Regions from separate parts of the Enterobacter sp. R4-368 genome, predicted to be linked through region 1. Evidence: riboswitches for the same ligand, from Rfam matches in the RefSeq annotation. Region 1 holds a riboswitch; the other holds the start of a gene.
What was found. A riboswitch is a leader RNA that binds a small molecule or an ion and turns the genes downstream of it on or off. The one in region 1 is predicted to bind cobalamin.

Region 1 (8,450 bases):
TGAAACGCCGTTTGTTTGTTGCTTCTTTGCTGGCGGTTTGCGTTAACTACGCTTACGCCGACGACTTACCTTTTGCCCCTCAGCCCCCGGCAATTCAGGCGGGCTCCTGGGTATTGATGGACTACACCACCGGGCAAATCTTAACGGCGGGCAATGAACATCAGCAACGTAACCCGGCGAGCCTGACCAAACTGATGACCGGCTACGTGGTTGACCGCGCCATCGATAGCCACCGCATCAGCGCTGATGATGTCGTCACCGTTGGAAAAGACGCCTGGGCAAAAGGAAACCCGGTGTTCGATGGTTCTTCACTGATGTTCCTCAAACCGGGCGATCGGCTGACGGTGCGTGATTTGAGCCGCGGTTTGATTGTTGATTCCGGTAACGATGCCTGCGTGGCGCTGGCGGATCACGTGGCGGGCGGGCAGCCGCAGTTTGTCGCCATGATGAATGATTACGTCCAGAAGCTGAATCTGCGTGATACCCATTTTGAAACCGTGCACGGGCTGGATGCACCGGGTCAGCACAGCTCGGCGTATGACCTGGCGGTGCTCTCGCGCGCCATCATTCATGGCGAGCCGGATTTCTACCATATGTACAGTGAAAAAAGCCTGACGTGGAACGGCATTACCCAGCAAAACCGCAACGGTTTACTCTGGGATAAGACGCTGAATGTTGACGGGCTGAAAACCGGCCATACGTCTGGCGCAGGTTTTAACCTGATTGCCTCAAGCGTGGACGGAGAACGTCGCCTGATTGCGGTGGTAATGGGCGCCGACAGCCCGAAAGGGCGTGAAGAGCAGGCTCGTAAGCTGCTGCACTGGGGCCAGCAGAACTTTAATACCGTGGAAATTTTGCGTAACGGTAAAAAAGTCGGAAGTGAGCGCGTGTGGTACGGCGATAAAGAGCAGGTTGATGTTGGCACCGATCGGGATTACTGGCTGGTGCTGCCGAAAGCGGAACTGCAAAACGTAAAAGCCAAATATGTACTGGACAGCAAGGAGCTGGATGCGCCGCTGGCAGCACATCAGCGCGTGGGGGAAATCCAGCTTTATGACCGCGATAAAGTGATCGCGCACTGGCCGCTGGTCACGCTGGATAGCGTCCGCAAAGGCGGCTTGTTCTCGCGTCTTAGTGATTACTTCCACCACAAAGGCTGACACCGTCAGGCGTCGGCTGGAAGGCATGCGAAGTTGCTCGCATAATTGAGCGGTTGCAGATGGCAGGCGCAGGCCTGCCCGTTATACTGTATGTTCGAACAGTAACGCTAAGGGAGTTAGTATGAGCTACACAGTCAAGCAGTGTGAAAAACGCCGTATCGCCGGGTTTCATCTGGTCGGGCCGTGGGACGAGAAAGTTAAACAGGGATTTGCACAGCTGTCGATGTGGGTTGATAACAAGCAGATCCAGCCGCTGGAGTGGATTTGCGTTTATTACGACAACCCGGATGAAGTACCCGCAGAAAAATTGCGGGCGGATGTGGCAATCACCGTTGACGCTGCGTTTCAGGTGCCAGCCAACAGCGAAGGGGTGATGACCACTGAGGTTCCGGGCGGCCAGTACGCGGTGGCGCAGGCGCGGGTTTACAACGAAGAGTTTGCAGCAAGCTGGGATCTCTTTTTCGATGAGTTGCTCGCCGATCAGGCGTTACAAATTTCGGCCGGACCCTGTTTCGAAATCTATCGCAACGACGGGCAGCGCGACGGTTACTGGGAGATTGAGATGTATATTCCGGTGGAGTCGAAAGCGCTGTAAGCTGTAAACGCACGCAAAGGGACGTCAGGATCAAACTGGCGTCTCTTTTTTGTTTTAAAAGGTGATCTCTGCCACTGAAAAATCCTACAATTGCGCCTCTTTTTACTACTAGCCCGGAGAACGGCCGTGCGCCGCGACAAATCACTCAGCTCTTTTGAAATTCGTCTTTACCGCCATTATCGCGTCGTTCACGGCGTGCGCATTGCTCTGGCCTTTGTGCTGACTTTCCTGCTGATCCGCCTGCTGGATGTGCCGGAAGGCACCTGGCCATTAATAACGCTGGTGGTGCTGATGGGGCCAATTTCCTTTTGGGGGAATGTGGTACCGCGCGCTTTCGAACGTATCGGCGGCACTATCTTCGGGGCCGCACTGGGGCTGGTAGCGTTAAGGCTGGAGCTGATTTCTTTGTCGCTGATGCTGGTGTGGTGTGCCGTTGCGATGTTTATATGCGGCTGGCTGGCACTCGGTAAAAAACCTTATCAGGCGCTGATTATCGGCGTGACGCTCTCAGTGGTAGTCGGCGCGCCGACCGGGGATATGCATACGGCGCTGTGGCGCAGTGGCGATGTGATCATTGGCTCGCTGCTGGCCATGTTGTTCACCGGCATCTGGCCGCAGCGAGCGTTTTTGCACTGGCGCATTCAGATGGCGAATTACGTCACGGCGTTTAACCGGGTCTATCAGGCGGGTTTGTCCCGCAACCTGGTGGAGCGACCGCGTCTGGAAAAGCACCTGCAAAAAATTCTCAATGACGTGGTAAAAATGCGCGGCTTAATCACGCCAGCCAGTAAAGAAACCCATATCCAGAAAGCGATTTTTGAAGCTATCCAGACCGTCAGCCGTAATTTGGTGTGCATGCTGGAATTGCAGATCAACGCCCACTGGAGCTCGCGCGCCAGCCATTTTGTCATGATCAATGCGAATACTTTGCGTGAAACGCAGCAGATGACGCAGCAGACGTTGCTGACCATTGCCCACGCGTTGTATGAAGGCAACCCGCAGCCGATTCTGGCAAACACGGAAAAGCTCAATGAGATTGTCACCGAGTTACGCCAGTTAAGCCGCGCGCATCAGGGGGATGCACTGGCCGAAACTTCAATTCATGGTTATGTCTGGTTAAGCTTGGAGCTGGCGCGCCAGCTGGAATTGTTATCGCATTTGATCTGCCGGGCATTGCGCAAATAAGCGGCAGATAGCCGCTGTACACAGTCTGGTTGTTTCGATTCAGCTGGATTTGTGGTTATGATAGGGAAAAGGAAAAATTATTGTCATATGCAACCGCTTTGGGTAGGTTTGCCTCTAAGCTTGTTGCGTTAACGAATCCGAATCTCACATTATCAGGGGTGTAAAAATGGAAACAACCAAGCCTTCGTTCCAGGACGTTCTGGAGTTTGTGCGTCTGTTCCGCCGCAAAAACAAGTTGCAGCGTGAAATTCAGGACGTTGAGAAGAAGATCCGTGATAACCAGAAGCGCGTACTGCTGCTGGATAACCTCAGCGATTACATCAAACCGGGCATGAGCGTTGAAGCCATTCAGGGCATTATCGCCAGCATGAAAACCGACTACGAAGATCGCGTAGATGATTACATCATCAAAAACGCCGAGCTGTCGAAAGAGCGTCGCGACATCTCCAAAAAGCTGAAAACCATGGGCGAACTGAAGCCGGCTGAAACGAAAACCGAATAATGCCTCGCGGTGAGAGGTTCGCCTCTCACCCTTCTTTCACGCCGCCCGCCACCATCTTCAATAAATAATTTTTCGGCCAGTGCGCCGCCAGTTCTCTCTTCGCTAAAAACCGGCAAACCGCCCCCACATCGTGACGTGCCGAATCCAGAAACAAACCCACCACGCTCCCGCTGTGCGCCACGTTCAGACCGTATAAACCGAACTGCTCCACCAGGTTGAGCAGGGTAGTGAACGCAGGTTTCGGCAATAGCGTCTGGCTGGCCATCGCGCTGAGTGTTGCGGCTTCGCCGAGCAGTGCGGCATCTTTTTGCGCGCACGCGCGCTGTAGCATTTGCCACGCGCTGTCCAGTATTTCCGCATTGTCCAGCAGCGCCTGCTGGCGCGCCATCCGGTGATAATCTGCGGTCGTTAGCGTCAGCGGGCTTTCCAGTAGCAGGATCTCGGTGGGCGGCAGTGCGCCACAGGGAATGCGCGTTGCCGCCGTGTTGTGGTCAAACAGCGTCAGGCCTGAAAACAGGGTGCTGTCGGTCGGCTCCAGCGCCACGCAAAGTTGCGCCAGCGTCTTTTCATCCAATGATTGATTGAGGTGCCGGGCCGCCGCCACGGCTGTCGCCGCAATATCGGCGGTGCTACTGGCCATGCCTTTCGCCACCGGAATTGTCGAGTGGCAGTCAATACGCAGGGTCGATGAGAGGGATGCGGGGAGTTGCCAGTGCGCCAGCAGTTGCCTGAGCATCGCGCGGGTGAGCGGGCGTTCATTGGCAAGCGGCGTACCGGTGGTGACTTCGACGTGGCTATACCACGCCACCGGGCAGGAGACCAGCTTTTCGCCGCCGAGGATCCAGCCCTGGATAATTTCGCCGCAGGATGCGGGACATGCTGCCTGCGCCACGGTGCTTCCCCTTAAAAATAAAAACCGGATAGTGTCACTTCATCCGCGCGAATGCCAGCGTTAACCACTGCCGGTATATGTCCCTCAGGGCACGAAGCATACCCTGTTATTGCACTCGCAGATGGCTTTTACCTTCGGCAGGTAAGGATTTTCGCAGGATCGATAGTGCACAGCCTTTTCCGTCAGCGCTATCACCCGGCTGCGCCGTTATTTTTTTACCGCCTGAGACGGTATTGAATTACGCATGAAGTTTTCAGCGCTAAAGATCGGTTGGCGAAAGCTGAATAAATCAGGTGTTGATAAAAACGGGCACGCAATACATTGTCATAGCGCAACAAACTCGCGTTTACGCGACGATAAACTGCTTCAGTTTTATTTCCCTGCGGCAATCCAGTGCGCTTTGGGGAAATGTCATGAGAACGCGAACTCTGTTTTCGCGCCGTGACGCAATAAGCCAACAGGTTTTGCCGCCGCTTTTTGCGCGGCTGGGAAGGGGGTGAAAATCCCCCGCAGCCCCCGCTGCTGTGATGCTGACAACCCCGAAAACGCCACTGATCGCCAGATCGGGAAGGACGGGTGAGGATGACGCTAAGCCAGAAGACCGACCTGATGGGCCATTATCAACAACTTCGGTGGGAAGTGGGTTGCTCAGAAGCGAACGGTCGCAAGACCGGGCAAACGCGCGCCTGACTTCAGCTTTCCGCCCGGAATGGGGTGTCAGGAATGTCAAACCGGCGCAGCGCTTTTCTCCTTGCCGGAACCGGCAGCGGCTGTGGGAAAACCACCGTCACGCTGGGGCTGCTCACTGTTTTTAAGCGCCGTGGCTTACGCGTTCAGCCGTTCAAAGTTGGGCCGGATTACCTCGATACCGCCTGGCACAGCGCCGTTTCTGGCGTTGCCTCCCGCAATCTCGACAGCTTTATGCTGCCGGAGCCCACGCTAAACGCGCTCTTTAGCGATCATGCTGCCGCATGCGATGTCGCAGTTATTGAAGGGGTGATGGGATTGTACGACGGCTATGGCACCGACCCGGATTATTGCAGCAGCGCCGCGCTGGCAAAACAGCTCGGTGTTGCGGTGATTTTACTCGTTGATGGCAAAGCGGTGTCGACCTCCATTGCCGCCACGGTGATGGGTTTTCAGCACTTTGATCCGCAACTGCCGATTGCCGGCGTTATCGTGAACCGGGTCAACAGCGACAGCCATTTTCAGCTACTTAAACACGCCATTGAACGCTATTGCGCGCTCCCGGTGCTGGGCTATGTCCCGACCACGCCCGGCGTTGCGTTGCCGGAGCGCCATCTCGGGCTGGTGACCGCCCGTGAATCAGTGGTGGAAGCGCGGGTGTGGCACGATTTTGCCGGGCGTCTGGAGCAAACCCTTGATATCGACCAACTGCTGACGCTCAGCCAGGTCACGACCCTTCCCGCAGGGCAAATGCCGCCGTTGCCGGATGTCGTTGCAGGGCTGACGCTGGCATTAGCCTTTGATGAAGCCTTCAATTTTTACTACCCCGATAACCTCGATTTACTGGAGCGTGCAGGTGTGCGCATTGTGCGCTTTAGCCCGCTGCGGGATCGCCAGTTGCCGGAATGCCAGATGCTGTGGCTGGGCGGCGGTTACCCGGAGCTGCATGCGCGGGCGTTATCAGAAAATACCCCGATGCTGGAGGTTATCCGCGCGGCGCATCGGCGCGGTGTGGCGATCTACGCCGAGTGCGGCGGGCTGATGTATCTTGGCACCGCGCTGCGTGATGCGGACGGCGAGGAGTGGCCGATGGCGAATGTGATCCCCGGTCTTAGCGTGATGGGCAGCAAACTGACCCGCTTTGGCTACTGCGAAGCCCGCGCCACGCAGCAGACCTTACTGGCGGCAGCGGGTGAAACCCTGCGCGGTCATGAATTTCACTACTCGGATTTCACCGCGCAAACGGCGGCGGTGCTTGACTGCCATAAAACCCGCGACGGCGAAGTACTCAAACGCTGGCAGGGCGGCTGGCAGGTTGGCAACACGTTCGCCAGCTACCTGCATCTGCACTTCGCCCAACGCCCGCAAATGCTCAACCACTGGTTTGCCGCCGCAAGGAGCGCGCAATGACGCTGCTTGCCTGGGCTGTGGCCTTTTTACTCGATCGGTTGCTGGGCGACCCGCCGCACTGGCCGCATCCGGTACGCTGGATTGGCGCGCTGATCAACCTGCTGCAAAGCATCGTGCGGCGTTGTTGCCATAGCGATAACGCGCTGCGCGTGGGCGGCGGTGTGATGTGGCTGGTGGTGGTCGGCGTGAGCTGGAGTCTGGCCTGGGGCGTGCTGGCGCTGGCGAGCGCCATTCACCCGTGGCTCGGCTGGTGCGTTGAGGTGTGGATGATTTTCACCACGCTCGCCACCCGCTGTCTGGCAGACATGGCGCGTGAAGTGGAAAAACCGCTGCGCGAAGGGCTTCTGGCGCAAAGCCGCGAAAAACTCTCATGGATCGTCGGGCGCGATACCCGCCAGTTGCAGCCGCCGCAAATCACCCGCGCGGTGGTGGAAACGGTCGCCGAGAACACCGTCGATGGAGTGATTGCCCCGCTGTTCTTTTTACTGCTCGGCGGCGCGCCGCTGGCGATAGCCTATAAAGCGGTCAATACGCTGGATTCGATGGTCGGCTACAAACATGAAAAGTACCGCGCCATCGGCATGGTCAGCGCCCGGCTGGATGATGTCGCCAATTTTATCCCGGCACGCCTGAGCTGGCTGCTGCTGAGCGTCGCCGCCTGCTGCTGCCGCCAGAATGCCCGCGCCGCGTTGCGTATTGGTTTTCGTGATCGGAACAATCACAGCAGCCCGAACTGCGCCTGGCCAGAAGGCACCGTGGCGGGGGCGCTCGGCGTGCGCCTTGGCGGGCCAAATGACTACTTCGGCCAACGTGTCGACAAACCCTGGATTGGCGATGACACCCGCGCCATCGACGTGGATGACATCGGGCGAGCCATCCGGATGATGTGGCTGGCCTCGACGCTGGCGCTGGTGCTGTTTGCACTGGTGCGTTTTGTGTGGATGGGAGCCTGAGGATGGAAAAGATGGATTATTTGCAGCAACCGCAGGCTATTGAAGCCAAAAGTTTTGTCATTATCGACGACATCATCAACGAGACGCGTCCCGATTACCGCTTTGCCAGCCCACTACATGAAGCGGTGATCAAACGGGTCATTCACACCACAGCGGATTTCGACTGGCTCGATATCTTATGGTTCTCCTCTGACGCGCTGGAAAGCCTGTGTTCCGCGATTAGACAGGGTTGCACGCTCTACACCGATACCACCATGGCGCTTTCCGGCATCAACAAAACACTGCTGGCGCAGTTCGGCGGCGAAGTGCGGTGCTATATCTCCGATCCGCGCGTGGTGCGCCGCGCCAAAGCCGACGGTATCACCCGTTCGATGGCGGCGGTTGATCTGGCGCTGGGCGAAGAGGGCGGCAAAGTCTTTGTCTTCGGTAATGCGCCCACCGCGCTGTTTCGCCTGCTGGAACATAACGCGCCGGTAAGCGGCGTGGTCGGTGTGCCGGTCGGGTTTGTCGGCGCGGCAGAATCGAAAGAGGCGCTGGTGGCGAGCGGTTTACCGGGTATTGCCGCTCGCGGGCGCAAAGGCGGTAGCAACGTGGCGGCGGCGATCGTTAACGCATTGCTTTACAGCCTGCGGGAGGCGTAATGAGCGAACAGGCGTTCGACGATCCGGTGTGGCACAACGGAAAAGCGCTGCGCAAAGGCTATACCACCGGCTCCTGTGCGACGGCGGCAGCGAAAGTGGCAGCGCTGATGGTGCTGCGCCAGCACCTTATTCACCAGGTGTCGATTGTCACGCCATCGGGTGTCACGCTGCGCCTGAACGTCGAATGCCCGCATGTGGAGGGGCTTCAGGCTGTCGCCGCGATTCGCAAAGACGGCGGCGATGACGTCGATGCCACGCACGGCATGCTGATTTTTGCCCGCGTCACGCTCAATGATGAGGGGGAGATCATCCTGCGCGGCGGCGAAGGCATCGGCACGGTGACCCGCAAAGGCATTGGCCTGGCGGTCGGAGAGGCGGCCATCAACCGCACGCCGCGCCAGACTATCGAAGCCGCTGTGCGTGAA
Region 2 (8,450 bases), 2.1 Mb from region 1:
ACGGTTACCTTGTTACGACTTCACCCCAGTCATGAATCACAAAGTGGTAAGCGCCCTCCCGAAGGTTAAGCTACCTACTTCTTTTGCAACCCACTCCCATGGTGTGACGGGCGGTGTGTACAAGGCCCGGGAACGTATTCACCGTGGCATTCTGATCCACGATTACTAGCGATTCCGACTTCATGGAGTCGAGTTGCAGACTCCAATCCGGACTACGACGCACTTTATGAGGTCCGCTTGCTCTCGCGAGGTCGCTTCTCTTTGTATGCGCCATTGTAGCACGTGTGTAGCCCTGGTCGTAAGGGCCATGATGACTTGACGTCATCCCCACCTTCCTCCAGTTTATCACTGGCAGTCTCCTTTGAGTTCCCGGCCTAACCGCTGGCAACAAAGGATAAGGGTTGCGCTCGTTGCGGGACTTAACCCAACATTTCACAACACGAGCTGACGACAGCCATGCAGCACCTGTCTCACAGTTCCCGAAGGCACCAATCCATCTCTGGAAAGTTCTGTGGATGTCAAGACCAGGTAAGGTTCTTCGCGTTGCATCGAATTAAACCACATGCTCCACCGCTTGTGCGGGCCCCCGTCAATTCATTTGAGTTTTAACCTTGCGGCCGTACTCCCCAGGCGGTCTATTTAACGCGTTAGCTCCGGAAGCCACGCCTCAAGGGCACAACCTCCAAATAGACATCGTTTACGGCGTGGACTACCAGGGTATCTAATCCTGTTTGCTCCCCACGCTTTCGCACCTGAGCGTCAGTCTTCGTCCAGGAGGCCGCCTTCGCCACCGGTATTCCTCCAGATCTCTACGCATTTCACCGCTACACCTGGAATTCTACCTCCCTCTACGAGACTCAAGCCTGCCAGTTTCGGATGCAGTTCCCAGGTTGAGCCCGGGGATTTCACATCCGACTTGACAGACCGCCTGCGTGCGCTTTACGCCCAGTAATTCCGATTAACGCTTGCACCCTCCGTATTACCGCGGCTGCTGGCACGGAGTTAGCCGGTGCTTCTTCTGCGGGTAACGTCAATGAGCAAGGTTATTAACCTTACTCCCTTCCTCCCCGCTGAAAGTACTTTACAACCCGAAGGCCTTCTTCATACACGCGGCATGGCTGCATCAGGCTTGCGCCCATTGTGCAATATTCCCCACTGCTGCCTCCCGTAGGAGTCTGGACCGTGTCTCAGTTCCAGTGTGGCTGGTCATCCTCTCAGACCAGCTAGGGATCGTCGCCTAGGTGAGCCGTTACCCCACCTACTAGCTAATCCCATCTGGGCACATCTGATGGCAAGAGGCCCGAAGGTCCCCCTCTTTGGTCTTGCGACGTTATGCGGTATTAGCTACCGTTTCCAGTAGTTATCCCCCTCCATCAGGCAGTTTCCCAGACATTACTCACCCGTCCGCCACTCGTCACCCGAGAGCAAGCTCTCTGTGCTACCGTTCGACTTGCATGTGTTAGGCCTGCCGCCAGCGTTCAATCTGAGCCATGATCAAACTCTTCAATTTAAAAGTTTGATGCTCAATGAATTAAACTTCGTAATGAATTACGTGTTCACTCGTTGAGACTTGGTATTCATTTTTCGTCTTGCGACGTCAAGAATCCAGTCACCCTGAGTGCCCACACAGATTGTCTGATAAATTGTTAAAGAGCAGTGCCGCCTCGCTTTTTGCTGCGGCGCGGGTTGCGTATACTACGCTTTCCCGCTGTGAAGTCAACTGTTTATTTTCAGATTGCTTCACCTGACAGGCCGGTGTGTTTGCCGTTGTGCCGTGTCAGTGGAGGCGCATTATAGGGAGTTAATTCCCGCTGACAACCCCTAATTTCAAAAAACTTTTCAACCGTCTCTTTTTTGCGCAAAACTGCGCTAAAGCGCCAGTTTTTCGAGCTTTTTGAACCCATAGCGCTGCAAAACGGGCAATAATTGCGCAGTCTCTGGCGTTAATGCCATGCAATAGGCAATATTCTCATCGGAAGATTTCGCATCCGGCGCTTCGTGTTCAAGCAGCCAGGCAGTACGACGCGCAATTGCCGCGCCTGAATCAATCAAACGCGTTCCTTCCGGCAGCACTTGCAGCAACTCGTCTTGCAGTAAAGGAAAGTGCGTACATCCCAGCACCACCGTATCCGGCGGCTCTTTCATACGCAGCCAGGGGCGAAGGATATGGCGCAGTTCATCCAGCGAGACCGCTTCACCATGCAGTTTCGCTTCCGCCAATACAACCAGCTCCGCCGAACCCAGCATCTCAATCCGACACTCATTCGCGAAACGCGAAATCAGTTCGTGTGTATAAGGACGCTTCACCGTACCCCGCGTGGCCAGCAGCCCTACCACGCCGTTCGCCGTTAGACGCGCGGCGGGTTTGATGGCAGGCACTACGCCGACGACAGGGAAGGAAAACGTCTCCCGCAGCGCGGGCAAAGATACGGTGCTCGCCGTATTACAGGCAATAACGGCCAGTGCGAGGGGGTATTGGGCCTGAACGGCGGCGACGATTTCGACAACGCGCTCAACAATAAACGCTTCGCTTTTCTCACCATAGGGGAAAGCGACATTGTCAAACGCGTAGATGTAATGCAGATCCGGCAGGAGATGCCGGATCTCATCATAAACGGATAACCCACCGACGCCGGAGTCAAACACCAGCACGGTGGGACGTGCGTCAGAAGGTGTAGCTGCCAGACAAGGTGTATTCCCGTCCTGCAGTTTGGTAGCCATATGCTGTCTCGTACTCTTTATCGAACAGGTTGGCGATTTTACCACGAACTGTTAAATGAGAGGTCACAGGATATGAGGCAGAAAAATCAACCGTACTATAACTTGGCAAAATACGTTGCTCAGGATTATAGGTTGACGTGCGGTTGTCATAGCGCTTACCGAAGTACTCCCAGGCCAGATCCATATCGACATTCAATACGGACCAGTCAAGCTGGTACTTCGCCTGACGCTTCGCACGACGCGGCAGCACTTCATTGGTTTCATCATCACGCGGATCAATGTATTGCAGCGTCACGCGATGCGAGAAAATGCCGGTATCTACGCTGCCCGTCCACTCAACGCCTTTAATAGTGGCAGAGTTGATGTTGTAGTAAGCCGTATTGCTATAGGTGATCAGGTTTTCAATCTCATAGCGATAGGCAGACAAACGCCAGTCCAGCGGGCCGGTTAAGCCTTCAACACCCGCTTCCCACTGTCTGGACTCTTCCGGTTTCAGGTTCGGGTTGGAAGCAATGCCAAAACGCTTCGCACCAAACTGCTGGCCTAAAGAAGGCGCCAGGAAGCCAGTGCCATAAGAGACGGTCAGACGGTAGTTTTCAACGAACTCCCAGCCGGCAGCGGTCTGCCAGGTACCATGCCAGCCGAACTCGTCATCTTTATCTTCACGGCCCGAGGCTTCCAGCGTGACATCGCCGAACTGCTGCATCCCGTTCAGGTACAAGCCCGTATTCTCACGCTCATAAGCATCGCGCGTCGTTTTATTCGATGAAACCAGCCGCTCTTGTTTCCAGTCTACGCCCGCGCCAACAGAACCTTTGCCGACATCAACGTTGTTACCCCACTGAATGTATCGCTGCTCCATATCATCCAGCGTGGTGCCGTCGTTATAACGGCCATAAATGCTGCTGTAGTTGTAGTCTTTGCTTTTCTGGTAGCTGGCCAGCAACTGGGACGAATAGATCCCCTCGGCGAAATTCAGTCCGGTATCCCAACCCTGCACAAACAGTTGACGCTCATCGGCGCTATAGTCTGGCGCGAACGGTGGGCTGCCAAGATCGTAATCCACGTTATTGCTAAAGTTGTAGCCGCGAAAGAAACCGTCGACGTTATCGTTGAACTTGTGCTGCAGGCTGCCCCAGAACGTTTTGTTGCGATAACCATCGCGATCACTGTCATGATCCCAGGTTGAACCGGGCTGCACATTAAAACCGCGTGTGCTGGTATAAGAACCCGCCGCCGTCGCCACGGTGTCGCCAAAGCGCTGGCGCAGCGTACCGTCGTAGGTCTGATAGCCTTTCGAGCCTACGCCGGCATTGATTTGTGATTTCTCATTGCCGGTCATGGTAATGACGTTAACCACGCCGCCAATCGCCCCGGAGCCATACACGGCAGAGCGCGGCCCGCGAATATATTCAACACGTTGCACTAAAGAGAGCGGGATTTGATTCAGCTCGGGATCGTTGGAAATCCCTGAGCGCGCAACCGGTACGCCATCAATCAGCAGCAGCAGGTGTTTCGCTTCTGTACCCCGCACATAAACCGAAGCGGTCTGGCCTAATCCGCCGTTTTGCGCGATATCAACTCCAGGCAGGCGACGCAGCACATCAACCAGTGAGCGCGACTGCCAGCGATCGATGTCCTCACGCGTCACCACTTCAGTTGGTGCAAGCACCGTCTTAGCCGGTTGTTGAAAACGATTTGCTGTCACCACCAAAGTGTCTGAGCTGCTATCTTGCGCCCAGCCGGAAAAAGCTGTGACGGAGAGCGCCGTCAGCAGCGAAGCTTTTTTAATCATTGTGAAAGCATCCACAAAAGAGTAAGGATGCCGCAGGTTCCATCAATAGCACGCGATGATGTCACCAGATGCGACGTATACCGGCAGGTCTTCGGGCTTGGAGGTACATCAAGAAAGCGACTTCCCACCCAACAGGCAGTGTCTGCTCTCTCACCTTGATCCTTACCGCTGCGCGTCAGCCCCAGATTCTCACTGGGTTCCCTTTTAACTCACAGGACCGGAACAAGGATGCTACATTCTGTAACATATGGATGTCCAGACTGCTAACTGACTATTTAGCTCACATCCGGGGCTGGACATCGCCTGAGCAATGCCTACAATCCCCGCGTTATTCTTAATCACTCAGGAAGCATGATGACCCCCGAACACCTGCCGACAGAACAGTACGAAGCCCAGCTGGCCGAAAAAGTGGTGCGTCTGCAATCAATGATGACGCCTTTTTCCGCGCCGCTTCCGGAGGTGTTCCGCTCACCGGTCAGCCATTACCGTATGCGCGCCGAATTCCGCATCTGGCATGACGGCGACGATCTCTACCACATCATTTTCGATCAGCAGACGAAATCGCGGATCCGCGTGGACAGCTTCCCGGCGGCAAGCGAGCTGATTAACCAATTAATGACGGTGATGATCGAGGCGGTACGCGGCAATAAAACACTGCGTCATAAACTGTTCCAGATTGATTACCTGAGCACCATGAGCAACCAGGCGATTGTCACTCTGCTCTATCACAAAAAGCTGGATGATGAATGGCAGGCAGAAGCCGCGCACCTGCGTGACGCACTGCGCGCCCGGAATCTGAATGTGCAGTTAATTGGCCGTGCGACCAAAACTAAAATCGAGCTGGATCAGGATTTTGTCGATGAGCGTCTGCCGGTCGGTGGCAGAGAGATGATCTACCGCCAGGTAGAGAACAGCTTTACGCAGCCTAACGCCGCGATGAATATCCAAATGCTGGAATGGGCGCTTGATGTCACGCGCGATTCAACGGGCGATCTGCTGGAGCTGTATTGCGGCAATGGCAACTTCTCGCTGGCGCTGGCACGCAATTTCGATCGCGTGCTGGCAACCGAAATCGCCAAACCGTCCGTGGCGGCAGCGCAATACAATATCGCGGCTAACCACATTGATAACGTGCAGATTATCCGCATGTCCGCCGAAGAATTTACGCAGGCGATGAATGGCGTGCGCGCTTTTAACCGCTTGCAGGGTATCGATCTTGCGAGCTACCAGTGCGAAACGATTTTCGTCGATCCACCGCGCAGCGGGCTGGATGCGGAAACCGAGAAAATGGTGCAGGCCTATCCGCGTATTCTGTATATCTCCTGCAACCCGGAAACGCTGTGTAAAAACCTGGAAGCATTGAGCCAGACACACGATATTTCACGTCTGGCGCTGTTCGATCAATTCCCGTATACGCACCATATGGAGTGCGGCGTACTGCTTACGCGTAAAAATAAATAGCGCTATATAAAACCCGGCAATTCCGTTTAACGGCTGGCCTGTCAATCAGGCCAGCCGAATAATAGCGGTGAGACGCAAATGACTGCTGCATGCAACTATTTATTTATCAGAACAATGACCATTGCGGAACGTGATCGCGCTAACATTCTTTTATAATGGCTTGTGAATGTTCTGATGCGGTATTTATATCACCAGGGATATTTGTTCCTAGTATTAAGCGATCAGCCCCGCACGAAACAGGGCTGATAAATAATGCAGTTCACTGGTTATTTATCGGCAATAAAGTGGTCATCATCGCCCACCGGAATATAAACGCGAACCCACTCTTTACCGTCGACAATATCCCAGCTGTGACCTTCGCCCGTCGTGTCTGCCGCAAGCAGAACCGTGCCGGGTTCGATGATGAAGGTTGAGCCATCGCTTACCCTGAACTTAAGTTTGCCTTTCATCGTCACCACGTATTGCTTCTTCGGTGCCGGATGTACCCCTTTCTGCCACTCTTCGAATGTATTGCTGAAGTAGAGATTTTGCGAAGAGAGCTTCGCCAGCGAGGGAACAGAACCTTTAATAAACGCCGAGTGGTTATCCGGCGTATTAATGAGCTTTATCGCCGGAATACGGTGCTCGCTCTCATTCGTTTTTATTGTATCCGCGAAAGCGGCGACCGAAATAACTAAACCGGCCGTGGCTAACAGAAGTTGTGTTATTTTTTTCATGAGGATGTCCAGAGTTAATTTTAACCTGCCACCTGGATCAAGCGATCGTCAGGCAACCGAATAAAATGCCGGATTAGTACATCAGATGAAATGCGTTTTACCGTAGATTTTTTTAATTAATAAATTATTGATGGATTCTGGCAGGGAATTATTTCGCAAGCGCAGAAAAAAGGAATGAATAATTCCCAACGCTTGATTCATTGGGGATGAAAATCCCCTCTCGCAGGGAGAAGGGATAATGCTTATTCAGAGGCTTCGTGTTTGCGATCGCGCAGACGAAAACCAATCCAGAAAACCAGCACCACCGACAAAACGGCAGGCAGGAAGTTAGAACCGATATCCGGATACTCGGCGCGCACCACCGTACTGTAAATCAGCACACCGAGGATAAAACACGCGGCGGCAAGGCCAGGCAGACCCACCGGCATCGTGCGATTTTGATAGCGCTGATGCAGACAATACACCGTCAGCACCAGCGAGATAATCGGGAATATTGAAAACGGTACAATCGAGCTGAACACGGCGGAGAACGTACCGTTAATCGATAAGCCAGCGATGAGCGCCAGCAGCAACGTACCTTTATCTTGACCAGACTGTTTCATTACTCATCCTTCACTCGTCGGTTGATGCGCCAGTTTTTCCTGTTCACGGCGATACCAGTAATACGCGCCTTTTGAAATCATGCGCAATTGTAGTACCAGTCGCTCTTCTAGTTGCCTGCGTTGTTCCGCCCCCACATCCAGCGCTTCAGCGCCGGCGTTGAAGACAATCGTCACCATCGCTTCGGCTTGCGCTTCAGTGAACGCTCGCGGCATATGGTTTTCGAGTTCAAGGTAGTCGGCAAGTTCCGCAATAAAATGTTGGATCTCACGCGCCACCGCCGCACGAAAGGCTGCGGACGTTCCGGAGCGTTCCCGCAACAGGAGCTGAAAAGCGTTGGGATTATTGCCGATAAATTCCATAAATGTGGAAACTGATGTGCGGATAACGCTACCGCCTTTCGCAATACGCTGACGCGCCTGGCGCATCAACTGGCGCAGCATTAACCCGCTTTCATCCACCATGGTCAGACCGAGTTCATCCACATCCCGGAAATGACGATAAAAAGACGTTGGCGCAATACCTGCCTCACGGGCGACTTCCCGCAGGCTCAGGCTGGCGAAGCTGCGCTCCGCGCTGAGTTGGCTAAATGCGGCTTCGATCAGCGAACGCCGCGTTCTCTCTTTTTGTTGCGCTCTTACACCCATCACGATGTTTGAATCCTTCCAGGGGCCCGCTGGCACTATACCAGAGAATAAATCCGATCCGATTGTACTGGATTGTGACTGATTGTTTACGCGCAGTTTCTTCTTTTTCGTGGCAAAAGAGCACAACGATAATTGGGTTACCGCCGCTTTGATGTTAGTATTATGTTGCTTTTATGTATAAGAACAGGTAAGCCTTACCATGCCACATTCCTACGATTATGATGCAATAGTAATAGGCTCCGGCCCCGGCGGCGAAGGCGCAGCCATGGGCCTGGTTAAACAAGGAGCACGGGTCGCGGTTATTGAGCGTTACCACAATGTCGGCGGCGGCTGTACGCACTGGGGCACTATCCCCTCAAAAGCGTTGCGCCACGCCGTTAGCCGTATTATCGAATTCAACCAAAACCCGCTCTACAGTGACCACACCCGCCTTCTCCGCTCCTCTTTCGCCGATATCCTGAACCATGCTGAAAGCGTGATTAATCAGCAAACGCGCATGCGTCAGGGCTT

Region 2: another riboswitch for cobalamin. It lies ahead of btuB (TonB-dependent vitamin B12 receptor BtuB); the one in region 1 lies ahead of H650_RS05090 (cobyrinic acid a,c-diamide synthase CobB).

The regions. Positions count from the first base shown of each region.
Region 1 is NC_021500.1:1,076,982-1,085,431, reverse strand. Features, by position in the region: gene dacD (serine-type D-Ala-D-Ala carboxypeptidase DacD) at 1-1,160, shown strand, start outside; gene sbmC (DNA gyrase inhibitor SbmC) at 1,282-1,755, shown strand; gene H650_RS05105 (FUSC family protein) at 1,882-2,940, shown strand; gene H650_RS05100 (DUF496 family protein) at 3,107-3,442, shown strand; gene H650_RS05095 (GHMP family kinase ATP-binding protein) at 3,468-4,334, opposite strand; cobalamin riboswitch at 4,777-4,958, shown strand; gene H650_RS05090 (cobyrinic acid a,c-diamide synthase CobB) at 5,058-6,431, shown strand; gene cbiB (adenosylcobinamide-phosphate synthase CbiB) at 6,428-7,384, shown strand; gene H650_RS05080 (cobalt-precorrin-8 methylmutase) at 7,396-8,025, shown strand; gene cbiD (cobalt-precorrin-5B (C(1))-methyltransferase CbiD) at 8,025-8,450, shown strand, end outside.
Region 2 is NC_021500.1:3,148,431-3,156,880, reverse strand. Features, by position in the region: rRNA gene H650_RS14865 (16S ribosomal RNA) at 1-1,510, opposite strand, end outside; gene murI (glutamate racemase) at 1,870-2,721, opposite strand; gene btuB (TonB-dependent vitamin B12 receptor BtuB) at 2,666-4,516, opposite strand; cobalamin riboswitch at 4,582-4,753, opposite strand; gene trmA (tRNA (uridine(54)-C5)-methyltransferase TrmA) at 4,871-5,977, shown strand; gene H650_RS14845 (cupin domain-containing protein) at 6,244-6,693, opposite strand; gene H650_RS14840 (YijD family membrane protein) at 6,936-7,295, opposite strand; gene fabR (HTH-type transcriptional repressor FabR) at 7,299-7,943, opposite strand; gene sthA (Si-specific NAD(P)(+) transhydrogenase) at 8,140-8,450, shown strand, end outside.